Regions from separate parts of the Thermanaerosceptrum fracticalcis genome, predicted to be linked through region 1. Evidence: riboswitches for the same ligand, from Rfam matches in the RefSeq annotation. Region 1 holds a riboswitch; each other region holds the start of a gene.
What was found. Region 1 has a riboswitch for lysine ahead of dapA (4-hydroxy-tetrahydrodipicolinate synthase). Riboswitches for the same ligand answer to the same signal wherever they lie in the genome.

Region 1 (4,274 bases):
TCGCGGTCCGCCTGTCTGCTCATCGCCAGGTACATTCCAACTTCTGTACACTCACCCGTAAAATTGTCCTTTAAAGCTTGCACAACTTCAGGATCTAAGCCCTTAGCAACACCAATTTTATGCTCATCAGCCCAATTTAAATCTCTACCTTCTGCTTTTTCAGTAAATTTCTCAGCTACAGCACCGCATTGGGGGCATTTCTCAGGCGCAAACTCCCCTGTATGTACGTAACCACATACACTGCACATAAATTTTTTCATTGTAATTCCTCCTTGTATATTAAGAAATTCTTAATGTTTATATATTAATAATAGTAACAATTACTATAATTGTCAAGAGGTTTTTCATAAGAAATTACCTTAGTGTGCTGCGACAAAGGGGACGGTTCTCGTTGTCGCATATTCTCACCCCAGATCCATCCAATACTACGTCTTCCGTCTTTTCTGGTTTAAAATTTAAAATATTCCAAAAGCCACGCTCCTGTTTTTGATGCAATAGAAGTGTAACACGCAAAACATCTAAAAAATCAGGAGGTAAACCATGAATCACTATGAGCAAGAGATCGATATGTGCTATGAACTCAAAGAAACTCCCAAATCTTCCAAAGAGTCATATTTCCGAAGAGTAAATACATTCATCCAGTTTATACACGAACCGTCCCCAATGTCGCCAACATCATTTCCCTTTTTTTGAATGTCCTAAACACACAAAACCACCTCAACAGCTTCCATCCTGAGAGGTGGTTTTGTGAAGCGCTCATTTCTTTCCTAATGGAAGGTACAGTTAATGTTGACAACGATTAAAACCTGCGAATTTTCCTGCAATAGATCCTAAATCATAGCGGCCTTTCCAACGATCTTCGTAGGACCTTTCGATTCTTCCGCCAGCGTACTTATTGCATTAAACCCCAAGAGCATCTCTCTAAACGAAATAAATTAAATAAGATTTAGCTTAGTTAAAGCTTCTGTTATGGTTTCCGTTTCTTTTGCTGAAGCTTCAACCAGAGGGAGGCGCAGCTTACCTGAAGGTAACCCCAAAAGAGATAAAGCTTTCTTCACAGGAATAGGGTTAGTCGTCACAAAAATTGCCCTAAAAAGAGGAAAAAGCTGCTGGTGAATAACTCTAGCCTGATGAACATCACCGCTCATGTATGAATCAATCATTTTTTTAAGGGAATTTCCTATAAGATGGCCTGCTACGCTTACCACACCATAAGCACCTACAGATAACATGGGAAGAGTTAAGCTGTCGTCTCCGCTAAAAATTAAGAAATCTTCCGGGAGAAGAGTCTTTAGGGTGGAGACCTGGTCAAGATTCCCCGCAGCTTCTTTCAAGGCTACAATGTTCCCTATGCCTGCAAGTCTGGCCACAGTTTCTGGCAATAAATTTGTCCCGGTTCTTCCGGGGACATTATATAACATGACGGGAAGTGAGGTTTCAGTCGCTATGGCCTTAAAATGCTGGTACATACCCTCCTGGTTAGGTTTATTATAATAAGGTACAACAGCCATAATCCCGTCCACACCGATTTTCTCGGCCTCCTGTGTCAGGTAAATACTGTCCGCCGTGGAATTAGACCCTGTACCGGCAATAATCTGCCCCTTGTTTCCGACGGCCTCTTTAACAGCAGTAAAGAGACTTAATTTTTCTTTTAGAGATAAGGTAGGAGATTCCCCAGTAGTTCCTGCAATAACAAGACCGTCATTACCCGATTCGATGAGGTACAGAGCTAACTTTTGTGCACCCTCATAATCCACGCTTAAATCATCTTTAAAAGGTGTCACCATAGCCGTAATCATTCGGGGAAATTTACTCATTAAATAACAGCTCCTCTCCTTCTATAGCATTAATTACTTCTCTCTTTGTCATCGTCAAAAATTTATACCGTCCTTGTTGCTGCCCCTTTTCTTAACTAGCCAGCATTAACCCAACCTTTCATATAAATTCGAATTATCCTTAGATACTCATCGATGAGGACCCCCTTCCTGCTTCTGACCCTGCAACTAGAAGCAGTATATGCATAAAAAAGTTAAAGGTGCAAAGGGAGTCACTTGAAATAACCTTCTACAGATTAAGAAATGACTACAAAAAAAGCTAAAGGCATTAACCTTTAGCGTAACCGCTCTGGTTACCCCCCTTCCCTGCCCCTGGTGAGATAGTGCTCCATCTGATAACGGGCTCATATCAGATGACAGTCCTGCACTTCTTCAATGCAGTCCCAGCGTGAAACCTTGGCCGGTCTTCCACACTTCGGCGAACGCCCCTTTGGTCCAGTTCCTCGTTGCCACACTCCCTGGATTACTCTTGGCGATTCGCGACCCCTACCTCACTCTTGGGAGTGAGGTAAAAAATATTAGGTTTTTGCACATTATAGCATGAATTAAAATTACACGTCAATCAAAACTCATTAAGTCCTTCAATAATATCGGAAATATACCCAGAGCCCGCTGCATTTAATACCTTGACCGCATACAATTCGGCTTCAGGAGCAACACCCTCTCACTGGCAGGCCCAGTCAGCACTACTGCCGCATTTATTAATGGTAGATCCTTAATTTTTAGATATGCAGCGTAATGTACTCGCATTAGCCAGACAGTTTTTTTCCCAAATTATTTAGGAGTTCTTGTTCATTAACACCGTCTTTTGGAAAAGTCACTAGGGCTAAATCTATTTTCTGGATCCCTTGCTCAGTAAACCACTTGCGAAATTTTTCTGTTACCACTGCTGCTCCTTCAGCACCAGTAAGCGGTAAAACCAGCAGCAGATTGCGTTTCCTGGTAAGGAATACGGAGTCTATTTCTCTCAATTGCTCCTTCACTTTATTCCGGAGGTTGACAAGTTCTTTTAAGTGGGGTAAGCTCCGCATTTCATCCGGCATCCTAATCTCTAGTAAAGAGAGTAAGCTACCGCCACGCTGGGCCCGTTTGACCTCATTGCGGACCTGCTCTTCTAATTCGGCCTCGGTCCAAGCCTCCCTGTTATCCTCAGGGGGAACCAAGGGTCCAAGGACGCCCTCTACCCGTTCCAGTAAACCTTCTTTGGTAAAAGGCTTCCGGATGTAGTTAACGGCACCAGCTTTTAAAGCCCTTTGCACGGTGACCCGATCTGCACGACCTGTAAGTATAATGACCGGCAGGTAGGCCCACGCTTGCTCGGAACGCATCCTTTCCAGGGCAGTAAGGCCATCCATCCCTGGTAGGGTGATATCCAGGATAATCAAGTTTACCTCCTGATAGCGTTTTGGGAAACGAAAGAGGTCCTCTGCATTGACTAATTCCAATACTTTTACGCCGTACTGTTCCAGGGTTCGCTTTACTTCCAGGCGAACTATGTTGGAATCTTCTACAATCAAAACCTTTTTTTCTGTTGACACTTACTTTTCTACCTCCTTAAAAAGTAGAACAGGTCCCGGCCAGCTTCCTTGGCCCGGTACATAGCGGCACCAGCTGCCCTAAGAAGTTTTTTCACCTGTAGCCCCGTCTTCCGGGAAACAGGCTACTCCTACGCTAATAGTTCCGAGTAATACGCTATCATCGACTATCTCAATCAAATAATGATTCAACAATTAATTTAGAATTCCTGCCAAGTTTAGACAATTTCAATAATGATTCGATTCTGTTATGTTAATAATAATTACTTTTAGCGGTTATTTAGTATTCTATGCTTCTTATGGTAAAGAATCTGTTATGTACAAATACCGGTGGTATACCACAGGAATTTATGATTCCTAGGAATTACAAAGTCTATATGGCTCAACCGATTCTAGATATAGATAAGGCATTAGAAGAAATTTCACAAAATAGAGGGATTTTGTACGACCCTGCGGTGTTAGACGTTTGTATGAAAATTATTAACAAGAATGGCTTTAAATTAATGTAAAAGGAGCCACAGTAGGTACCGATAACGTCCAAGGTAAACAATGCCAAGGCATCATTACAAAGCTAAATAAAATAAGAATCCTAAGTAATGAACTGTACTCCCACCCAAAACAAACAAATGCCATATCCCATGATTAAACGGTATCCTTTTCCATAAATAAAAGATTACACCAAAGGTATACATCAAGCCACCTGTTAATAACCAGGTAAATAATCCTTGAGGTATCATCTCTAACATAGGCTTAACAGCTATCATAATTAGCCATCCCATAATGACATATAGGCCGATAGAAAAATATTTCATTTTCTCCAGATTGACAACTTTGAGAATGATTCCTCCTATGGCTAGAGCCCAAATAATGCCGAAAATCGTCCAACCCCAAGTGCCTCGCATAG
Region 2 (4,274 bases), 1.2 Mb from region 1:
ACGAGGACACCCCTGATGAACTGATTCATGATTTATTTGTGCAAACAGCCTGGCCCGACCATCCTCTGGGTAAACCTATACTGGGTACCGTCAATTCCCTGGAAGCGATTACACGCAATGATATCATCAACTATATGGACAAGCATTATACGGCAAATAACATTGTGGTTGCCGTAGCGGGCAATATCGACCATCAAACTGTGCAAAACAAGATTGCCAGGATTTTTGCAAAAATTAAACCCGCCAAAAAACCGGAGGGGCTGGTTCCGCCGAGAAGTACCCATGCCGATACATCCAACATTTCCAGGGATACGGGACAGGTCCAGATCTGTTTGGGAACGGCCGGTTTACCCCAGGGTGACGAAAGAATATACAGCGTTTATATCTTAAATAATGTATTAGGCGGCGGTTTATCCTCACGCCTGGTACAGTCTATCCGTGAGGAAAGAGGACTGGCCTATTCTGTCTATAGTTATCACTCGGCCTTTTGTGATACGGGACTATTCACCTTTTATGCCGGCACAAGCCCTGCGAAATACGATGAAGTTATCAGGCTGTTAATCAAGGAAGTTTCAGATATTATGGAAAATGGTATCACGGAAAGGGAACTGCGGCGAACCCAAGAACAAATAAAAGGCAACTTATACTTGGGATTAGAAAGTGTGAGCAGCCGTATGACCAGAATCGGCCGTACTGAACTATGCCTCAATAGAATCATTACACCCGAAGAAGTAGTAAAAAGAATATCTGCTGTGACCTTGGAAGACGTAAAATCCATTGCCAACACTTTGTTTAACAATTATCATTTTACCTTAAGTACCATAGGTCCTTTGGAAAAACCGGTAAACTTGCATAATTTTCTCAGGTAAGGCCGGGGAGGAGAAGAGAAGTTGGAAAAGGATAAACTGAAGGCCATTTTTGCACAACAGGCTAACTTTGACCAAAAAGTGATAGAAGGACGTAAGCTTAATTTTGACCTGGAAACATGGTTACAAAAAGAATGTATGGCCATTAATGTAGAAGTTGCAGAACTGCTCAATGAAATCAACTATAAATGGTGGAAAAATCGTAAAGAAATCGACTTAGAGGCAGTAAAAGAGGAACTGGTGGATATTTTACATTTTCTCATCAGCATGTGTATTAAAACGGGCATGACTGCCGACGAACTTTATGCCAGGTATATGGACAAAAATAAAGAAAATCACCGCAGGCAGGACGGAACGTCCACTAAAACCGGATATGAAATGAAGAAGTAAGGATAAACTCCTTACTTCTTTCTTTTTCTATCATTATGAGAGGCTAGTTTGCATAATATTCTAAATAGAGGAGGGGATGTTTATGTTGATTAAGGGGATACTAGCCTTAATTCTCATTGGTCTTGTGGCCTGGGCTGTACGCACAAGAGTGAGGCTTAAAAAGACCCGCGGTGTGGAGAATGTGGAAAGTACGGTAGCCTCACCGGCCTCTATCGCTTTAGGTGAACTGGTGGCCATCGCCGGGGGGATTTATCTGTCACTGGTACTGCTTACCTCTTTCCTAAAACTGTCACTACCGGAAAAAGTGTGTATCTATGATAACCTCTTAATTGATCCATTGGCACTGGCAGCTATTGTTATTGCCATCTTACAACCGCTGTTTTTAAGTTTGCTGCGCAGATTTAGGTAGATCGCTAAACTTGAATGGAGTGAGATTCGTGAACAATGTCAGACTAACTGACCTGATCGGGAAAGATATTGTCAATATCCAAAACGGAGCCAGGCTGGGGACGGTAGCCGATTCCGACTTAGTCATTCACGCGGAAACCGGCAACATTGAATCCATTATTTTACCAAGCAAAGGCGGCCTTTTAAATCTTTGGGATAAAAATAATCTTACCATACCCTGGGAAGCCGTTCGTAAAATCGGTTCTGAGGTTATTATCGTGGAGCTGGATGAATCCCATATGCGTTATAAAAAATATCCCTATTAGAAAAATTTTACCACCACAAAAATTTTACCACCATCATTGACATATTTTACATATTAGTATACAATACACAATAAAATTGAATAAGATACCTCACTCAAAAAGAGTGGGGTAGGGGCGCGGATTGTCAAGAGTAAGCCGGGGAGTGGGGACACTATGAACCGGTGGAAAGGGGCATCCGCCGAAGTGTAGATGACTATCCAGGTCTCTATGCTGGGGTTGCATTGAAGAAATGCAGAACTGTCATCTGGTAAGGGCCCGTTACCAGGTGGAGCACTATCTCACTACGGGCAGAGGAAGGAGGTACTATAGCTTTTTACAGCTAGAGGTAGACCCTTTAGCTGTTTTTTCGTTTTCTCTTCATAAGGGAGGCACACAATATTGCTGTCCGCATATACTGCTGTTAGTTGAGTATCTATTTGATAATTAGGTCCTCATCGATGAGCACCTAATTATTTGCTCAATAAAATAATTTAGAGGAAAGGTAAGGTGGCTTGCATGAGCATGATTAAAGCAGTAGTAGTAGGCGCCTGTGGCAAGATGGGGCAGGAGATTATCAAGGGGATATCTAAAACTGACGATATACAGCTTGTCGGTGCGTGTGATGTGCAAAATGTGGGTAAAGAAATCGGTGAATTAACTGGTTTGAAACCATTGGGGGTCCAAGTTAATGATGATCTTCTGTCCATTATCGAAACAGCACAACCCGATGTCATTATCGACTTTACCCATAAAGAAGCTGCCAAAAAGAATATTACCCTTGCCTTAAAGCAGGGTATTGCTGTTGTGGTGGGGACCACTGGATTTTCTAAAGAAGAAATGAGTGAGATTGACAGCTTGGCTCAAGCCAGCAGTACAGGGGCTTTTTTGGCACCTAATTTCTCCCTGGGTGCTGTCATTATGATGAAATGGGCGAGAGATGCTGCCAGGTATTTCTCCCAGGCTGAAATTATTGAATATCACAATGACAAAAAAGTTGATAGCCCCTCGGGCACAGCCATTGCTACAGCTTGTGCCATGAGATATACCAATTCTCCCATATGCGAAACCGTGCAAATGGATAACTGCAGCCGGGGTGGACAATTTTACGGTGTAAACATTCATAGTGTCCGTTTAAAGAGCCTGGTGGCCCATCAAGAAGTATTATTTGCCGGTATAGGTGAACTCTTGACTATACGTCACGATTCATTTTCGAGAGAGTCCTTTATTCCTGGCATTCTTTTGGCCGTCAGAAAGGTGAAATGCCTGAGGGGGCTGAAAATCGGGCTGGAAAATATCCTGGATTAATTGCTTTTACGCGACGGCTCCTCATCGATGAGAAGTTTAGCAATATCGAATAATTCATATTGTTATTTATAACCATAATATTTATTGATGTTCACGTGGCGTAGACAATTGTCCTTGACGTATACACGAAGGGTGATACAATAGTAGTTAAATATCAAAACCTATATAAGATTTGCCAGGAGCCGGACTTCGGCATACGTCAATCTTTCGGGAAAGCTTCAAAAATACTTAATAAATGGAGGTATGCAAAAATGAAGAAATTGAACATAGCAGTTGTTGGCGCCACCGGTGCTGTAGGTACTGAAATATTAAAAATTTTAGAAACAAGACCTTATATACAACATATAAAATTGTTCGCTACAGAGCGTTCTAAAGGCACAAGAATTCGCTTTCAAGGCAAAGAACATCAGGTTGAAACTATCAACAGCCAGGCTTTTAAGGGAGTGGACGTGGCACTGTTCGCCGGCGGGAAAGCCAGTCAGGAGTACGCCACTGAAGCCCTCCGGCAAGGTGCAGTAGTCATCGACAATAGCAGCACCTACCGTTTACATGATGATGTTCCCCTGGTGATACCTGAAGTAAATCCCCATGCTCTAAATAACCACAAAGGGCTTATTGCCAATCCTAATTGCTCAACGATTATTATGTGCATGGCCCTAAAACCCATCCATAATATCTCACCGATAAAACGCATCATTGTCTCCACTTATCAGGCAGTTTCCGGAGCAGGAAAAGAAGCCATTGATGAATTATATGAACAGATAAATGATTCCTCCAACATTCAGCCCAAAGTATTTCCCCATCAAATCGCTTATAATTTGATCCCTCATATTGATGTCTTCCAGGATAATGGCTTCACCAAAGAGGAAATGAAAATGGTAAAAGAAACCCATAAAATTTTCGATGACAAAAACATTGCCATCACGGCCACAACCGTACGGGTTCCGGTCATTAGAAGCCACTCTGAATCTATTTATATTGAAACAGAGGAAAAAATACCGCTGCCCCTTGTGCGAAAAGT
Region 3 (4,274 bases), 350 kb from region 1:
TTGACAAAAAAAGTTAGATGAAGTTAGACATTAATACTGTTCGTTGGATTATAAATTTTTCCTTTATTTTTTTTTCGAATTTTTCTGATATAACATGTCATATCTCGACTAAATTTTTATATATTTAAGATTCAGCTCAAACTCTGTTAAAACAACAGCCGTACTCTTCAGCTCTGTATGTATAAAATAACAATATAAAAATCTCCCTGTTATAACAATATCTTTTGCTAACTTGTCAATGACAAATTGTTGTCATAAAACCGTGACAAATATGTAATAGATTTCCTGGGGAAGCTAAACTTCATACCAATCATTCCTTTAATTTTTCAGGATGAAAGTTGGAAGGCCGAAGTCTCCTCCGGCCTGATTTTTTGCTGGATAATTTAATTACAGCCTGGAAAAATCCAGGGTCTGGAAGAGATCTTCCAGGGTCTCCGCCCGACGGATCAATTCTACACTGCCGTCGGGTTTTAGGAGCAGTTCGGCAGAACGCAGTTTGCCGTTGTAATTGAAGCCCATGGCGTGCCCGTGGGCACCGGTATCGTGGATAACCACAATATCCCCGATATCGATCCTGGGCAGAGGGCGGTCAATGGCAAACTTATCGTTATTCTCACAGAGACTGCCGGTGACATCATAGGTATGGTCCAAAGGCCAGTCTTCTTTCCCTACTACGGTGATGTGATGGTAAGCGCCGTACATACCGGGACGCATAAGGTTGGCCATGCAGGCATCCAGCCCTACATAATTCTTGTAAATCTCTTTTTTGTGGAGGACCATAGCCACCAGGTAGCCATAAGGCCCGGTGATCATGCGGCCGCATTCCATGGCCAGTTTCAGGGGGTGCAGGCCGTTGGCCACGATCTTCTCCTCATAGGCCTTCCTAATCCCCCGGCCAATGTACTCCAGGTCTACCACTTCCTGTTCAGGCCGGTAGGGTATACCGATGCCGCCGCCGAAATTTACCAGTTCAATGCGAATATCCAGGGTACGATAAAGTTCGATGATCAGATCAAACATCATATTGGCGGTTTCGATAAAATAGTTGGGATCCAGTTCATTGGAAATCACCATGGTATGGATGCCGAAACGTTTGACACCCTTTTCTTTCATGATTTTATAGGCTTCAAAGATCTGTTTCCGGGTAAGGCCGTATTTGGCTTCTTCGGGATTGCCGATGATTGAGTTCCCACCCTCACGCAGAGGGCCGGGATTATAACGGAAGGAAATGATTTCAGGAATTCCTACATGCTTCTCCAGGTAGTCGATGTGACTGATATCATCGAGGTTGATAATGGCCCCCAGTTCAAAGGCTTTCTGGTATTCCACGGCCGGTGTGTCGTTTGAGGTAAAGACGATATTCTCTCCTACTATGCCTGCCTTTTCGGCCAGGACCAGCTCTGCCAGGGAACTGCAGTCGGCGCCGAAGCCTTCCTCCCGCAAGATCTTCAGGATATAGGGATTAGGGGTAGCTTTCACGGCAAAATATTCTTTAAAGGCGGGGGCCCAGGCAAAGGCTTGAATCAGTCTTCTGGCATTTTCCCTGATGGCTTTTTCATCATAGATATGAAAGGGAGTAGGGTGCTCTTTAATAATCTCTTCCAGCTGTGCTTTGGTAAAAGGCAACTTTTTCTCGGCCACGTAAATTTCCTCCTCTATATTTTTCATCTATATAAACAAAAAAGCAGCTTACGAGCACTTCCCGCAAGCTGCTTCATAAGGCAAAGGTCTGCCCCTGCCCTGCTGTACGAAATAGCGCTCCACCCAAAAAATATTGGGTGACAGTCTTGTGCTTATTCAACACAAGCCCAGCAAAGGTCCCCGGCCTGAAAACCTTCACTTCGGCGGCCATTCCTTTCCGTACCCGTCATCGCCGGCCTGCTCCCGATACGTACTCATAATATGCCGCGCCTCTACCATTAATTTATTCTATTGTGCAACAGAGCTCGAAGTCTGTCAATAGATATATTTTGACGGCATTGAGGTTCAAATATTATGGCAAAATGTGGTGGCTTATATTGACAGCACCTGATAAATATATTACAATTCATCACAATTAAACTGGGGACATTCCTGTCTCCAAGGAACTGCCCGCTCTTCAGCAGGTGTGTCCCCTTTCACCACGTTGGGGACATTCCTGTCTCCAAGGAACTGCCCGCTCTTCAGCAGGTGTGTCCCCTTTCCTATATATAAACTTCCGGAGGTGCCGCCATGTTGATCAAAGATATTTTTGCAACTAAGAAACCTGTGATTTCTTTTGAAATATTTCCTCCCAAAAAAGATAGTCCTATTGAAACCATTTACAACACCATCGAGGGCCTAAAGGATTTAAAACCCGATTTTATCAGTGTTACCTATGGGGCTGGCGGCAGCACAACCAACAGGACAGTAGAGATAGCGTCCCTGATTAAACACAAGTACGGCCTGGAAGCCCTGGCCCACCTCACCTGCATCGCCGCCACCAAACAGGAAATCGAGGGCATCCTTAATAGCCTCAAAGACAATGGTATAGAAAACATCCTGGCACTAAGGGGCGACTTACCCCAGGATCCTGATTTTAAGTTTCCCGACCCTCTCCATTACCAGTACGCCAAAGACCTTATCCTTCACATCCAGAGCCTCGGCAGCTTCTCTGTGGGTGCAGCCTGCTACCCCGAAGGGCACCTGGAGTGTGATGATATCGAAAAAGATTTAAGCTATCTAAAACAAAAGGTAGATACGGGTGTGGACTTCTTAATCACCCAGCTCTTCTTTGATAATGAAATTTTTTATGAATTTTTGGATCATATGGCAAGGGCCCGTATCAACGTACCCGTTACTGCAGGGATTATGCCGGTCCTGAACCGAAAACAGATCGAACGTATCACTTCTCTCTGCAAAGCTTCTTTGACCAAAAAGTTTATCAGGATTATGGAGCGGTATGAGCATAATCCGGAAGCACTAAAAGAGGCGGGTATCGCCTATGCTACGGAGCAGATCATCGACCTGCTCTCCTGGGGTGTGGACGGTATCCACATCTATACCATGAACCGCCCGGAGGTTACCAGGAAAATCGTAGAAAATATGTCGACGATCCGGTCAGTGATCAGTACCTAATTCTCCTAAATTGTGCAACAAGTATACTGTATTATATCAACCCTTTGCCGTGTTCAACCATTATATATAGATAATAACTGTTTGTTGGAAAAAAATACAAGGAGTTGCGGCACTTGCGTAAATCAGACTTCACCAAAATTGAGGAACTTATCTGCCAAGATTTAGGCGGGCGAGGGCTGGGAAAAGCTGCTCTCATTCCCGGAGACCTGGCCAGGGCCGCGGAAAAGCTGATGGACAGTACAACAGTACTTATTGTTACAGGCTTTGGCATAAAAGACACTCTTATAGGAGAAACAGATGGTCCGCTGGGCGCCCTCTCTTTGGCAGGAGCTTTGGAGGAATTGGGTAAAAATGCTGTTCTGATCACAGATCAATACTCCAGTCCCTTATTAGAGGCGGGCTCCACTCTTAAGGGCCTTTCCTCACCCCTTGAAGTCGTCCCTTATGACGGGGCCGAAATTTTCTGTGTAGATTTGATCAATAAATACCGGCCATCCATGATTGTAGCCATCGAGCGCCCCGGACGGGCCCGGGATGGACGCTTTTACTCCATGCGAGGAGAAGATTTAACCTATCTTATACCAAATACCGATCCCCTCTTTACTAAAGCGGCGGAGCTTGGTATTCCTACCGCTGCAGTAGGGGACGGGGGCAATGAACTGGGTATGGGGAAAATAGCCGACATTATTCAAAACTCTGTTTCTAACGGTACCCAGATCTGCGCGGTTACCAGGGCCGATTATGTGCTGGTAACGGGGGTCTCCAACTGGGGAGGCCACGGCCTCACAGCCGCCCTTTCCCTGCTTTCCGGAAAGAACCTTCTCCACGACAGGAAAATGGAAAAGGATTTGTTAGCTGCCCTGGTGAAAGAGGGAGCCATTGACGGCTGCAGCAAAAAGCGGGAGATGACCGTGGACGGGTTAAGCCTGGAAATAAATTTGGCAATCTTGGACGAGCTCCATCAGATAGTAGAAATGGAGTTACTAAAGGAGAAAAAAGCCGTATCCTTCTAAGAGAACAAAAAACGAGAAAAAACGACTGCCACCCTTAAAAGGTTTGCAGCCGTTTTTTTTGGCTTATGCGACAAGGGGGACGGTTCTCTTGTCGCAAAAAGGGATTTTTCCATTCCATCAAAACCCCATAGTGATGGGATTCTTCATCCTCCAGATAATTGGAAA

Region 2: linked by a shared signal. The riboswitch ahead of dapB (4-hydroxy-tetrahydrodipicolinate reductase) and the one ahead of dapA (4-hydroxy-tetrahydrodipicolinate synthase) in region 1 are both predicted to bind lysine.
Region 3: linked by a shared signal. The riboswitch ahead of BR63_RS12865 (diaminopimelate decarboxylase family protein) and the one ahead of dapA (4-hydroxy-tetrahydrodipicolinate synthase) in region 1 are both predicted to bind lysine.

What each region holds. Positions count from the first base shown of each region.
Region 1 covers NZ_CP045798.1:2,182,034-2,186,307, forward strand. The annotation lists gene BR63_RS11170 (NADH peroxidase) at 1-260, opposite strand, end outside; gene dapA (4-hydroxy-tetrahydrodipicolinate synthase) at 936-1,817, opposite strand; lysine riboswitch at 2,149-2,332, opposite strand; gene BR63_RS11180 (response regulator) at 2,585-3,373, opposite strand; gene trhA (PAQR family membrane homeostasis protein TrhA) at 3,934-4,274, opposite strand, start outside.
Region 2 covers NZ_CP045798.1:941,509-945,782, reverse strand. The annotation lists gene BR63_RS04965 (M16 family metallopeptidase) at 1-869, shown strand, start outside; gene BR63_RS04960 (dUTPase) at 891-1,256, shown strand; gene BR63_RS04955 (hypothetical protein) at 1,339-1,665, shown strand; gene BR63_RS04950 (YlmC/YmxH family sporulation protein) at 1,694-1,969, shown strand; lysine riboswitch at 2,071-2,253, shown strand; gene dapB (4-hydroxy-tetrahydrodipicolinate reductase) at 2,465-3,253, shown strand; gene BR63_RS04940 (aspartate-semialdehyde dehydrogenase) at 3,505-4,274, shown strand, end outside.
Region 3 covers NZ_CP045798.1:2,531,856-2,536,129, forward strand. The annotation lists gene BR63_RS12865 (diaminopimelate decarboxylase family protein) at 388-1,641, opposite strand; lysine riboswitch at 1,746-1,924, opposite strand; gene metF (methylenetetrahydrofolate reductase [NAD(P)H]) at 2,212-3,096, shown strand; gene BR63_RS12875 (DUF4392 domain-containing protein) at 3,210-4,109, shown strand; gene BR63_RS12880 (GNAT family N-acetyltransferase) at 4,144-4,274, opposite strand, start outside.